Regions from separate parts of the Streptomyces sp. NPDC047061 genome, predicted to be linked through region 1. Evidence: riboswitches for the same ligand, from Rfam matches in the RefSeq annotation. Region 1 holds a riboswitch; each other region holds the start of a gene.
What was found. Region 1 has a riboswitch for S-adenosylmethionine ahead of ABZ887_RS14420 (putative leader peptide). Riboswitches for the same ligand answer to the same signal wherever they lie in the genome.
Positions count from the first base shown of each region.

Region 2: it holds a riboswitch for S-adenosylmethionine, as region 1 does, so the genes downstream of both, ABZ887_RS06245 (aminotransferase class V-fold PLP-dependent enzyme) here and ABZ887_RS14420 (putative leader peptide) in region 1, are expected to answer to the same signal.
Region 3: it holds a riboswitch for S-adenosylmethionine, as region 1 does, so the genes downstream of both, ABZ887_RS27135 (amino acid ABC transporter permease) here and ABZ887_RS14420 (putative leader peptide) in region 1, are expected to answer to the same signal.
Region 4: it holds a riboswitch for S-adenosylmethionine, as region 1 does, so the genes downstream of both, thrC (threonine synthase) here and ABZ887_RS14420 (putative leader peptide) in region 1, are expected to answer to the same signal.

Region 1 is NZ_JBEYVI010000007.1:220,363-223,562, forward strand. It holds gene ABZ887_RS14415 (ABC transporter substrate-binding protein) at 1-1,120, opposite strand, end outside; gene ABZ887_RS14420 (putative leader peptide) at 1,361-1,477, opposite strand; SAM riboswitch class IV at 1,511-1,624, opposite strand; gene egtA (ergothioneine biosynthesis glutamate--cysteine ligase EgtA) at 1,975-3,200, shown strand, end outside.
Region 2 is NZ_JBEYVI010000003.1:39,067-42,266, reverse strand. It holds gene ABZ887_RS06255 (rhomboid family intramembrane serine protease) at 1-123, shown strand, start outside; gene ABZ887_RS06250 (Lrp/AsnC ligand binding domain-containing protein) at 120-401, shown strand; gene ABZ887_RS06245 (aminotransferase class V-fold PLP-dependent enzyme) at 444-1,805, opposite strand; SAM riboswitch class IV at 1,977-2,093, opposite strand; gene trpD (anthranilate phosphoribosyltransferase) at 2,282-3,200, opposite strand, start outside.
Region 3 is NZ_JBEYVI010000020.1:163,172-166,371, forward strand. It holds gene ABZ887_RS27130 (amino acid ABC transporter ATP-binding protein) at 1-761, opposite strand, end outside; gene ABZ887_RS27135 (amino acid ABC transporter permease) at 758-1,741, opposite strand; SAM riboswitch class IV at 2,129-2,252, opposite strand; gene ABZ887_RS27140 (glutathione S-transferase C-terminal domain-containing protein) at 2,330-3,200, opposite strand, start outside.
Region 4 is NZ_JBEYVI010000024.1:44,841-48,040, reverse strand. It holds gene ABZ887_RS29695 (MoaD/ThiS family protein) at 1-71, opposite strand, end outside; gene thrC (threonine synthase) at 116-1,399, opposite strand; SAM riboswitch class I at 1,418-1,579, opposite strand; gene ABZ887_RS29685 (glucosyl-3-phosphoglycerate synthase) at 1,737-2,681, shown strand; gene ABZ887_RS29680 (trehalose-6-phosphate synthase) at 2,809-3,200, shown strand, end outside.

The sequences.
Region 1 (3,200 bases):
CCTTCCAACCGGCTTCGTCCAGCAGGGACTTGGCCTTGGCCGCGTCGGAGGCGAGGTCGGTGGACAGGTCGGTGTAGTCGGGCGTGGTGTGCGCGAGGATGCTGGTCGCCGGCTGGGTGCCGGTGGGGAAGACGGTGTCGGCGATCTGCTTCCGGTCGACGGCGGCCAGGATCGCCTGGCGCACCTTCACGTCCTTCAGCAGGGGCCGCGCGTTGTTGAGCCCCAGACCGAACACCACACCGGGGTTGGCCCGGCTCCGGAGGGTGACCTGGCCGCCCTTGAGCGCCGCCTCGTTGGCCTTGCCGACGCTGCTGATGGCGTCCACCTGCCCGGACTGGAGACTGCCGGCCCGCACCCCCGCCTCGGGGACGACCTTGAACACCAGCTTGTCCAGGTAGGCCGCGCCCTTCTTCGACCAGAGCGAGGAGCCCCAGTCGTACCCGGTCCGCCTGTCCAGCGTGATCGACTGGTTCTGCACGTACTGCCTGAGCACGAACGGCCCGGACCCCACCACTCCGTCGCTGCACTTCTGCTGCGGGCTCTTCCTGACGCTCGCCGAGGACTCGATGCCCAGCGAGTGGGTCGAAGTCGCCTGCAGGAACTGGGCGTTGGGCAGCTTGAAGGCCACCTTGACGGTGAGCGGGTCGACCACGGTGGTGCTCTTGACGCCGCTCAGGTAGCCCTCGGCGAGGGTGCCCAGGGCGCCGAGCTCCGGCACCGCGTCGAAGTTGTCCTTGACCACCTGCGCGGTGAGCTTCGAGCCGTCGCTGAAGGTGACCCCGGACCGCAGGTGGAACGTGAACGTCGTCGCGTCGGCGCTGATGTCCCAGCTCTCGGCGAGCCACGGCACGATCTTGCCGGTCTTCGGGTCCTGGTCGGTCAGGGAGTCCACGATCTGCCGCACCGAGTAGATGGTGTCGTTGCTGCCGACCTGCTGCGGATCCACGCAGCCGGCGTCGGAGCCCACCGCGAAGGTCAGGGTGCCGCCGGACTTCGCCGGGCCGCTTCCGCCGCCGGAGGCGCCGCCGCCAGAACCGCACGCGGTCAGCAGGACGCTGCTGGTCAGGAGGGCGGCCAGGGGCGCCCATCGGGAGGGTCTGAAAGCCGGAAGTGCTGTCACGGAGGGAGTTCTCCTACTCGTGTCACCAAGGCACGGGGTGCCGGGCTACGGGCGCGGGGCACAGCCGTGCAGGGCGTGCAGGGGCGTGCGACCCTGGCCGGGTCCGCCCCGGCCGGGGAAGCGCTGCGCAGGGACAAAGGGGGTGGCAGACGGACGACACCGAGAACCGGTGGCCCGGGGCAGGACGGCGCGAAGGAGCCGTGGCCGGTGACGGAGGTCAGCCGGCGGCAGGCGGGCCGGTCAGACCCGACAGAGGCAGCTGGTCGAGCGCTTCAGGTCGATGTGGCGCCGGCGCGAGAGCCTGGAGTACGCCGTGGCGTCGGTGAGGGAGACCGCAAGGTCATCGCTGTACCGCATGCCACTCCTCCCCGTCTCCGGCCCCGTCACGGGGCCACGCGCTTGCGGGAGTCGTCGGTGATCCCGCCGGGCTTTCACCTGGAGCACCCCACCGCGCGGGAGGGTTGCCGGTCAGCGAGCCAGGGCTTGACGCTGACACTCAATGCCGTTGGCGATCGTACGGATCGGTTTTGTCGTACGTCAATGCCCCGGCCCGGCGCCCCATTTGAGAACACGGAGCCGTCTCACGTGCCGGGACGCCCGGTGGACGCACCCAGCGGCGTGTCCTTTGACATCGCCCGTCGGCTCCGCCGAACCCTGTCGAGCGGCGGCCGGAGGGCCGGGTGTGGCCGGGGACGTTCCGAGTTGTCCGTTGCGGGTTGCCGAATGCCCAGTCGTCTGGAAAGTGCGCCCTTGTCATGACAGGGCGGGACGGCGGACTCTGGCAACAGGCACGGCGGTACGCGTACCGGACGTCGGATCCCCGACGGCCCTGAGGCGGCTCGGGAGGCCCGCGGATGTCGGTTTCACCGGAGTGCGGCGTTGATGGTGCCGCTGTCACCGAGCACGAGGCGGAGGCGCTGGTCGAGGGAATCTGTTTCAAGACCGGCCCGCCCCGCACCGTCGGGGTCGAAGTGGAGTGGCTCGTCCACCGGGAACGTGCGCCGCACGATTCCGTGGACCGGGCGGACCTGGAAGCGGCCCACGCCGACCTGCGCACCCTGTCGCTGACGTCCGGGCTGAGCGTCGAGCCCGGCGGCCAGGTGGAGCTGAGTTCCCGGCCGGCCCCGTCGCTGGCCCGGTGCGTGTCGGAGGTCTCGGCCGATCTGGCGGCCGTGCGCACCGCACTCGGCGGACACGGCCTGGCCCTGGCCGGCATGGGCGTCGATCCCTGGCAACCGCCTCGCCGCTTCCTGCGCGAGCGGCGCTACGACGCCATGGAGGCCTGCCTCGACCGTACGGGACCGGCGGGGCGGACCCTGATGTGCACGTCGGCCTCCGTCCAGGTGTGCCTCGACGCCGGCCGGGAGGAACCCGGCGTCATGGGGTTCGCGCGGCGCTGGTGGCTGGCACACCACCTGGGCGCGGTCCTGGTCGCGGCATTCGCCAACTCGCCCATGGCCGTGGGGCGTGCCACGGGCTGGCGGTCCACCCGGCAGCTGATGTGGGCGGAACTCGATCCGGGACGGGCCGGCGGACCCTCCCTGGCCCACGACCCGCGCCGCGCCTGGGTCCGGCGGGTCCTCGACGCACCGGTGATGTGCGTACGGCGGGACGGCCCCTGGGAGGTGCCGGACGGCGTGAGCTTCCGCGACTGGACCCGCTCGCGCACCATGCGCCGGCCCACCCGTGCGGACCTCGACTACCACATCAGCACCCTGTTCCCGCCCGTCAGGCCGCGCGGCCACCTGGAACTCCGCATGATCGACGCCCAGCCCGGCGACGACGGCTGGCTCGTGCCGCTCGCGGTGGTCACGGCCCTGTTCGACGACCCGGGCGCCGCCGAGATCGCGCACCGGGCGGTGCAGCCCCTGGTGGAGCGGGCCGCGGGAGCCCCGGCACCGCACAATCCGCTGTGGACCGACGCCGCCCGCCACGGGCTTGCCGACCCGCAACTGAGGCGCGTGGCCGTGACCTGTTTCGCCGCGGCGCAGGACGCCCTGCCCCGGCTGGGCGCGAGCACCAGGGTCCTGGACACCGTCGCGGCCCACGCCGACCGCTACGTCCGCCGCGGCCGCTGCCC
Region 2 (3,200 bases), on a different contig from region 1:
GCCTACCTCGCCCACCTGATCGGCTTCGGGCTCGGGTTCGGCTACGCGTGGGTGCGGTACGGCCGTAGGACTAAAGTGAAGGTCGCCCCAGCTCCGGCACCCGAGGGAGAGAACCAGCCGTGATCACCGCGATCGTCCTCATCAAGACCAGCGTGGACCGGATCCCCGAGATCGCGGAACGGATCGCCGCGCTGGACAGCGTCAGCGAGGTCTTCTCCGTCACCGGTACCTACGACCTGATCGCCATGGTCCGCGTCAAGCAGCACGAGGACCTGGCCGAGGTCATCCCCGGCTCCATCAGCAAGATCCCCGGCGTGGAGGCCACGGACACGCACGTCGCGTTCCGCACGTACTCCCAGCACGACCTGGAAGCGGCGTTCGCGATCGGGCTGGACAGCTAGTAAGCGCCGCCGACTGCAGCGCGCCCCAAAGGGGCGCGTTGATCAGACCGCCGGGACGCAGCGGCCTTCCTCCGTGCGGTACGACCACTTCGCGCCCTCGGTCACCAGTTCCCGCACGGCGTTCACGAAGCGCTCGACATGCTCGTCCGGCGTCCCCGCGCCGAAGCTCACGCGGATGGCGTTGAGGGACTTCTCGCCCTGTGCCGCCTCCGGCGCCCCGCACTCGCCCTGGGTCTGCGGGTCGGACCCCAGCAGCGTCCTGACCAGCGGGTGGGCGCAGAAGAGGCCGTCGCGGACGCCGATGCCGTACTCGGCGGAGAGGGCGGCGGCGAAGTGGGAGCTGTTCCAGCCGTCCACCACGAAGCTGATCACGCCGACGCGGGGGGCGTCGTCGCCGAAGAGGGAGAGGACCCGGACCTCGGGGACCTCGGCCAGCCCCGCCCGCACCTTCTCGATCAGGTACCGCTCGCGGGCGACCAGCGTGTCGAAGCCGGCCTCGGTGAGCGCCTTGCAGGCGGAGGCGATGGAGTAGGCGCCGATGACGTTCGGGGAGCCCGCCTCGTGCCGCGCCGCGCTCTCGTGCCACTCCACGGCCACTCCCCCGTCCTCGCGCCTGGTGACCTTGCGGCTGGCGCCGCCGCCCGCGAGGTAGGGCTCGGCCGCCAGCAGCCAGTCGGCGCGGCCGGCGAGGACGCCGGAGCCGAAGGGGGCGTACAGCTTGTGGCCGGAGAAGGCGACCCAGTCGACGTCCAGGTCGCGGACGGACACGGGGTGGTGCGGGGCCAGCTGGGCGGCGTCCAGGACGATCCGGGCGCCGTGCGCGTGCGCGGCGGCCGCCAGCTCGCGGACCGGCCACAGCTCGCCGGTGACGTTGGAGGCACCGGTGACGCAGACCAGGGCCGGGCCGTGGGGGTCGCGGTCGGCGAGGGCCTTCTCCAGGGTTTCGACGGCCTGCGCCGGGGTCCGCGGGGCGTCGAGACAGGTGACCCGGGCGTCCTTCCAGGGGAGCAGGCTCGCGTGGTGCTCGGTCTCGAAGACGAAGACCTGGCAGTCCGCGGGGAGGGCGCGGGCCAGGAGGTTCAGGGAGTCCGTCGTCGAGCGGGTGAAGACCAACTGGTCGTCGGGGCGGCAGTCGAGGAACTCGGCGACGGTCTTCCGGGCGTTCTCGAAGAGGTCGGTCGACAGCTGGGAGAGGTAGCCGGCGCCGCGGTGGACGCTGCCGTAGTACGGCGCGTAGGCGGCCACGTCGTCCCAGACCCGCTGGAGGGCCGGGGCGCTGGCCGCGTAGTCGAGGGCCGCATAGGTGACCTCACCGCCGGTGACGAGCGGGACGGTGACATCACACCCCAGAACGGGCAACGGGGCACAAATGGTCTGTACGGAGGCGACGGTGGAGACGGACATGGCGGAACTCCCGTGAGAGGCAAGGCGGAATCGCCGTGCGAGCGCGCGGACGAGCGCGGCTCCAGCACGGAGAAAAAGGAAAAGGGGATGCGGAGGCGGGGCTCTGCGGCCCTATCGCATTCGCTTGCTCACGGGAGGCTCCTCGACGACCAGGACCCCTGGTGTTCGAGGGGTCCGCGCTTGCCGTGGACCTCGCTGCCCACGGCCTGGTCCTCACCCGGGGCACCCCGCCACGGACGGAGGGTTGCCGGACAGTCGGCCGGGGCCTCATGACTGTCACTCATGACCTGGAAGGAAACGTAGGTGAAGTGATCGCCGACGCGCAACTCCTGTCCGGATGACGGGACGGGGGTCTGGCCGGCCGGCACCGCCGAAGAGGAGGTGTGTGGCTGATCGCCGTCGCGGCGGAAAGAATCTCGAGCACCGGCGATCAGCCGCGACGACGGAGCCCGGCAGTGCCGGACCCCTCGCCGCCTCTACTTGTGCGTCGCCGCCGCCCAGCGTTCCAGTGCGCGCTTGGCCGCGCCCGAGTCGATCGACTCCGCGGCCTTGTCCATGCCCGCCCGGAGTTGCCCGGCGAGCGTCCCGGCGCCCGGGTCGAGGGCCACCAGGGCGGCCGCCGAGTTCAGCAGCACCGCGTCCCGTACCGGCCCCTGCTCGCCGTCCAGCAGCCTGCGGGCGACCTCCGCGTTGTACGACGGGTCGCCGCCCCGCAGCGCTTCCACGGGGACCAGGTCGATGCCGACGTCACGGGGGTCGAAGGTCTCCTCCGTGACCTTGCCGTCGCGGACGATCCAGACGTGGGACGTGGCGGTCGTCGTCAGCTCGTCGAGGCCGTCGTCGCCGCGGAAGACCAGGGCGGAGTTGCCGCGCTCCGCGAAGACGGCCGCGACCACGGGGGCCATGCGCGGGTCCGCGACGCCGACCGCCTGGGCCCGGACCTTCGCGGGGTTGGTCAGCGGACCGAGGATGTTGAAGACCGTGCGGATGCCCAGCTGGCCGCGGGCGGCTCCCGCGTGGCGCAGCGCCGGGTGGAACTTGATGGCGAAGCAGAAGGTGATGCCGGCCTCCTCGGCGACCTCGGCGACCCGCTGCGGGGTCAGGTCGAGGTTGACGCCCAGCTTCTCCAGGACGTCGGAGGCACCGGACGCGGAGGAGGCCGCGCGGTTGCCGTGCTTGACGACCTTCGCCCCGGTGCCGGCCACCACCAGCGCCGACATCGTGGAGATGTTCACCGTCTTGGCGCCGTCCCCGCCGGTCCCGACGATGTCGACGGTGCGGCCCGGCACCTCGATGACGTTGGCGTGCTCGTACATCGTGCGGACGAGGCCGTTGATCTCCTCGACCGTCTCGCCCTTGGCGCGCAGGGCGACGACGAAGCCGGCGATCTGGGCG
Region 3 (3,200 bases), on a different contig from region 1:
GTCCGCTCGTGCTGCGGCTTGTCGAGCACCTGGGAGGGCGGGCCCTGCTCGACGATCCGGCCGCCGTCGATGAAGACGACCCGGTCGGCGATCTCGCGGGCGAAGCCGATCTCGTGGGTGACGATGACGAGGGTGGTGCCGCTGGTCGCCAGGTCCTTGATGACGGCGAGGACCTCACCGACGAGTTCGGGGTCCAGGGCGGAGGTCGGCTCGTCGAAGAGGATCACGCCGGGGCGCAGGGCGAGGGCGCGGGCGATGGCCACCCGCTGCTGCTGGCCGCCGGAGAGCTGGCGGGGGTAGGCGCCGATGCGCTCGCCGAGACCGACCCGCTCCAGGAGTTCCTTGGCCAGGGCCTGGGCCTCCGGCTTGCTGAGCTTTCCGGTGGCGACCGGGGCGGCAGCCACGTTCTCCAGCACGGTGAGGTGCGGGAAGAGGTTGAAGTTCTGGAAGACGAAGCCGATCCGGCCGCGCTGGGCCAGGATGGCGCGCTCGCTCAGCTCCTTCAGCCGGTCGCCCTGCCGCTTCACGCCGATCGGCTCGCCGTTGATGCTGACATGGCCGATCTCGGGCTTCTCCAGGTGGTTGACGACCCTCAGGAGAGTGGACTTGCCGGAGCCGGACGGGCCGAGGACGACGGTGACCTCGCCGGGGCGGATGGTCAGGTCGATGCCGTCCAGGACGCGGTGGGTGCCGTACCACTTGTGGACGCCGTTGATCTCCAGGGCGGCCGGGGCCGTCTCCAGGGTGTCGGTGATGGTCATACCGCGGCCTCCCGGCGGATGCGGGCGCGCAGGTCGGTGAGACCGGTGCGCAGTTTCTGCAGGGGGGTCGGCGGCAGCGTGCGGGTGGCGCCCCGGGCGTAGTACCGCTCGACGTAGAACTGGATCACGGAGACGACGCTGGTCAGGATCAGGTACCAGACGGTCACCACCAGGAGCAGCGGCACGATGTCGCCGGGATAGGTGGAGCCCATGCTCTGCGCGGAGCCGAACAGGTCGAGCAGGGAGACGTAGAAGACCAGCGAGGTGCTCTTGATCAAGCCGATCAGCTGGTTGACGTAGTTCGGGGTGATCGACCTGAGCGCCTGCGGGAACACGATCTTCCGGAACTGGTAGCCCTTGGGCAGGCCGAGCGCGGCGGCCGCCTCGTGCTGGCCCTGGTCCACGGAGAGGATGCCGCCGCGGACCACCTCGGCGGCGTAGGCGGCCTCGTTGAGGCTGAGGCCGATGACGGCGACGACCATGTCGGTGGCGAGCTTCGACTCGTCGAAGGAGAAGAAGGCCGGCCCGAAGGGGACGCCGATGCTCAACGTCTTGTACAGGGCGCTGAAGTTGTAGAGGAAGAGCAGGACCACGATGAGCGGTATGGAGCGCAGCGCCCAGACGTACGTCCAGCTGACCGCGCGCAGCACCGGGCTCCTGGAGAGCCGGGCCAGGGCGAGCAGGATGCCGCCGAGGAGGCCCAACACCGCGCTGTAGGCGGTGACTTCGAGGGTGATGACCAGTCCGTCGAGGATGGTCGGCCGCAGGAACCAGTAGCCGAAGCGGTCCCACTGGTAGAAGGGGTTGGTCGCCAGTCCGTGGGCGAACTGGACGACGAGGACCAGGACGACGGCGGTGGCTATCCATCGTCCGGGCCTGCGCAGCGGAAGAACTCGCTGTGCGGCGAGGGGTTTTGACGGTTCGTCGGCTGCGGGGGGCGCCTCGGGGGCGGCGATCGTGGCGCCTGGGGGTTCACTCATGGCGGGCTCCGGCGGAGTCGGACGCCCACGTGTCCCACGGCGGAGGCCGCGCACCGGGCCGTGTTCGGGCACGGCACGGTGCGCGGAGGCGCGCGGGCACGGGGGCTGGGCGGACGGCGGCACACCGGGCGGCCGGTGTCTCGACGGGGACGCTGGGGTGCGAAGCTGCGGGAAACCGGCGGAAAGGCCTGGTCAGACCCGACAGCGGGCACAGCCCGGTGCGGTACACGCGCTACACAGGGCGCTGTTGACACGGAGCAGGTCGACGGCGCGGTCGGCGACGAGCGGGCTCGGGTACGGGCGTACGCAGCCCTCGGCGCGGCGCTGGGCCGTCCTGGAAGCTGCGTACATGTCCGTCACCTGTCACTGTCGTGCCGGCCCCGGGGGGCCTCGCGCTTACCGAATCGTCGCTTGCCGAAACGTCGTCGGTCCGGTCGTCACCTGGGGCACCCCACCGCGATGCGAGGGTTGCCGGTCAGCAAGCCAGGGCTTGACGCTGACGCTCTTGACCGTTCTGGTGCGTAAGTAACGCAGTTGCCCGAACGAATGTCAACGCCTGTCCGACTGGCGAAACGGTTCGGGCCGCTCTCACCTGCGCGAAACGCCGGGAGCGTCCGCCGCGTGACCCGCCCAGTCCAGGATCTGGACAGCCGCGCCGGCGGCCTCCAGGCCCTGGCAACGGCCGTGGTGGCGGCGGGCGATGCCGTCGAGGTCGAGGTGGACGCCGAAGGCCGGGTGGGCGGCCAGCCGCCGGGCGTAGGCCCACAGCACCGGGTGGCCGGCGATGGCGTGCACGGCGGCGGCGTCCAGGTGGTTGCGGTGCACGGTGTCGAGTTGCACCAGGGTCACCCACAACTCGATGTCTGCGGCCGTGAGTTGACCACCGACCAGGAACTCCACGCCGGTCAGCCGGCGCTCGAGACCGTCCAGGGCGGTGAGCAGCACCTCAAGCGCCTCCGGGTCGCCGCCCTCGCGGCCGGCCCGCTGTGCGGCCTGCTCGATGTCCTCGGCACAGAGCCGCTCGACGGCCTCGATCTCGGCCTCGGCACCGCACGGGTAGAGCCGGGCGACGCCGTCGCCGAAGTGCTGGTCCAGGTCGCGCAGGATGTCCCGGCTGTGGGTACTGACGATCCGTCCGGACCAGTCGTCACTGAACACCGGCGCGAGTGCCGGTCCCGAGTAGTGGTGGGCGCTGGCCTCGTACAGCGGGCGCAGCGCCGGATGGCTGCCGTCGGGACAGTCCGGGACGGCGGGCAGGAAGGTGACCGGACAACAGTCGTCCAGGGCCAGCAGGCTGTGGCCGACGGCGATCCGGAGGCCGTCCGGACAGGCGGTGGAGAGGTGGAGCCGATAGCGGCGCGGCACGGCGTAGTGGCCGCTGCGCGCATCCCGGCCGATGCGGCCCCGGAAGGCGGGGGCGGTGCGGACGGAGGGCAGGGCGGTGAGTGGAGCGATGGAC
Region 4 (3,200 bases), on a different contig from region 1:
TCGGCGGCGACTTCGGCCTGACCGCCGGTGTAGGCGCGCAGGATGGTGGGGATGCGAACGGTGACGCTCACGTTTTTTACCTCCGGTCTGGGCAACGCCCTATTTCTCGGGGGACTCAGGCGAGCCCGGCCTCATGGAAAGACTCCAGATTCGGGCGAATGGTCGCCGTGAGCCCGGTGCCCGCGACCGCGTCCAGCGTCTTCAGTCCATCACCGGTGTTGAGTACAACGACCGACTTCGCCGGATCAATCAACCCATTCTCAATGAGCTTCTTGGTGACTCCAACCGTCACTCCGCCGGCGGTTTCCGCGAAGATTCCCTCGGTCCGCGCGAGCAGCTTGATCGCGTCGACGACCTGCTCGTCGTTCACGTCCTCCACGGCACCGCCGGTGCGGCGCGCGATGTCGAGGACGTACGGGCCGTCGGCCGGGTTGCCGATGGCGAGGGACTTGGCGATGGTGTTCGGCTTCTGCGGGCGGACCACGTCGTGGCCCTCCTTGTAGGCCACCGACACCGGCGAGCACCCCTCGGCCTGGGCACCGAAGATCTTGTACGGCTTGTCCTCGACCAGCCCGAGCTTGATCAGCTCCTGCAGACCCTTGTCGATCTTCGTGAGCTGCGAGCCGGAGGCGATCGGGATGACCAGCTGGTCCGGGATCTGCCAGCCGAGCTGCTCGCAGATCTCGTACGCCAGGGTCTTGGAGCCCTCCGCGTAGTACGGCCGCAGGTTGACGTTGACGAAGCCCCAGCCCTCGCCGGCCGGATCGCCGATCAGCTCGGAGCAGAAACGGTTCACGTCGTCGTAGTTGCCCTCGATGCCGACGAGCTCGCCGCCGTAGATCGCGGCCATGACGACCTTGCCCTGCTCCAGGTCGTGCGGGATGAACACGCAGGAGCGGAAGCCGGCCCGGGCGGCGGCGGCACCGACCGCGCCGGCCAGGTTGCCGGTGGAGGAGCAGGAGAGGGTGGTGTAGCCGAAGGCACGGGCGGCCTCGACGGCCTGGGCGACGACGCGGTCCTTGAAGGAGTGCGTCGGGTTGCCGGAGTCGTCCTTCACGTACAGCCCGCCGGTGACCCCCAGCTCCTTCGCCAGGTTGTCGGCCTTGACGAGCTTGGTCCAGCCGGGGTTGATGTTCGGCTTGGTCGCCACGTCCGCGGGGACGGGCAGCAGCGGCGCGTAGCGCCAGATGTTCGCGGGACCCGCTTCGATCTTCTTCCGGAGCTCCTCGGTGTCGTAGGCCGAGAAGTCGTACGCGATCTCCAGCGGGCCGAAACACTCCTCGCAGGCGAACACCGGGCCGAGTGGCACCCGGTGACCGCACTCGCGGCAGCTCAGGGCGGCGGCGGGGCCGAGGTCTACGGTGGATTCCGTGGTGCTTGCAACAGTCTGCACAGCCATGTGAGGCGAGGCCCTTTCTCCTCATCTTCCTCACGACGCATTTCGCCGTGAGACGGATTTGGCACCTTCCCTAGCCGGGAGCCTCGCGAGCGATCGACACTGATCGGCGATCTACGAGAACCGACTGGAGGGTTGCCGGGGCTTCAACGGGCCGTTTCCCTCTGCCCCTCTGGATGAGCGGTATGTGGTTGTCAACGCCGGGTGACCCCAGGACATGCGATGGTCATCGGCGTTGTTCAAGACTGTAACCGAAGGCCAGGACAGTTGAGTGAGTCGTCCGAACCGCGAGATGGATCACACGTCGCCGTGTGGCCGTGACAGTGAGGAGCCGCTGACCGTGCTGGAAGAAGTCGAGCGCTGGCTGGCCACCCGCTCCTGGTCCGTAACCGATCGTCCGCTGCACCGGATCATGGCCGCAAAACGGTCCTCCGGGCAGACGGTCAGCGTCGTGCTGCCCGCGCTCAACGAGGAGGAGACCGTCGGCGACATCGTCGCGATCATCCGCCACGACCTCATGCAGCAGGTGCCGCTCGTCGACGAGATCGTGGTCGTCGACTCCGGTTCCACCGACCGCACGGCGGCCGTCGCCGCGGCGGCCGGCGCCCGTGTCGTGCACCGCGACGCGATCCTGCCCCGCATCCCCGCCGTCCCCGGCAAGGGCGAGGTCCTCTGGCGCTCCCTCCTGGTCACCACCGGGGACGTCGTCTGCTTCATCGACGCCGACCTGCGGGACTTCTCCTCCGACTTCGTCACCGGCATCGTCGGCCCGCTCCTCACCGACCCGGACGTGGACCTGGTCAAGGCGATGTACGACCGCCCGCTCGGCGGCGCCGCCGGACAGGGCGGCCGGGTCACCGAGCTGATGGCCCGCCCGCTGCTGAACATGCACTGGCCGCAGCTGGCCGGTTTCGTGCAGCCGCTGGGCGGCGAGTACGCGGCCCGCCGCTCGCTCCTCGAACAGCTCCCCTTCCCGGTCGGCTACGGCGTGGAGCTGGGCATGCTGGTCGACGCCCTGCACCTGGTCGGCCTGGACGCCCTCGCCCAGGTCGACGTCGGCGTCCGCAAGCACCGCCACCAGGACGGCCAGGCCCTCGGCCGGATGTCCGCCGCGATCTACCGCACGGCCCAGCTGCGACTGGCCCGCGGCCACCTGATCCGCCCCTCCCTCACCCAGTTCGAACGCGGCGAGGACGGCTTCGAACCGCGCACGTACTCCGTGGACACGGAGGAACGGCCGCCGATGGCGGAGATCGCGGAGTACGCCGAACGCAAGGTGGCGTGACGTCGCCGCAGGGCCGCGCACCGGGTGGCGCGTCTTCGCCGTACGGCCGTATACGGCGGCGCGTCGGGCCCGGCCGTACGTTTGAGCGTTTACGGGCCGGGCTAGGTTGACGCGTATGGCTTCCCCCATGGCTTCCACCGGCGGTGCCGAGGTGCTGGTCGCGTCCAACCGCGGCCCGGTCTCGTACGACCTGCGCGAGGACGGTTCGCTGCACGCCAAGCGGGGCGGCGGCGGACTGGTCTCTGGGCTGTCGGCCATCGGCCCGGACGCGAACGCGGTGTGGGTGTGCGCGGCGCTGGGCGAGGGCGACCGGGAGGCGGTGCGGCGGGCCGGGGGCGGCCGACTGCCGGCCCAGGACACCGGCGGGCAGCAGGTCCGGATGCTCGACATCGACGCGGACGTGTTCTCCGACGCGTACAACGGCATCGCGAACTCGGTCCTCTGGTTCGTCCACCACATGCTCTACCAGACCCCGCTGGAGCCGGTCTTCGACGCGGAGTTCCGGCGCCGGTGGGAGTC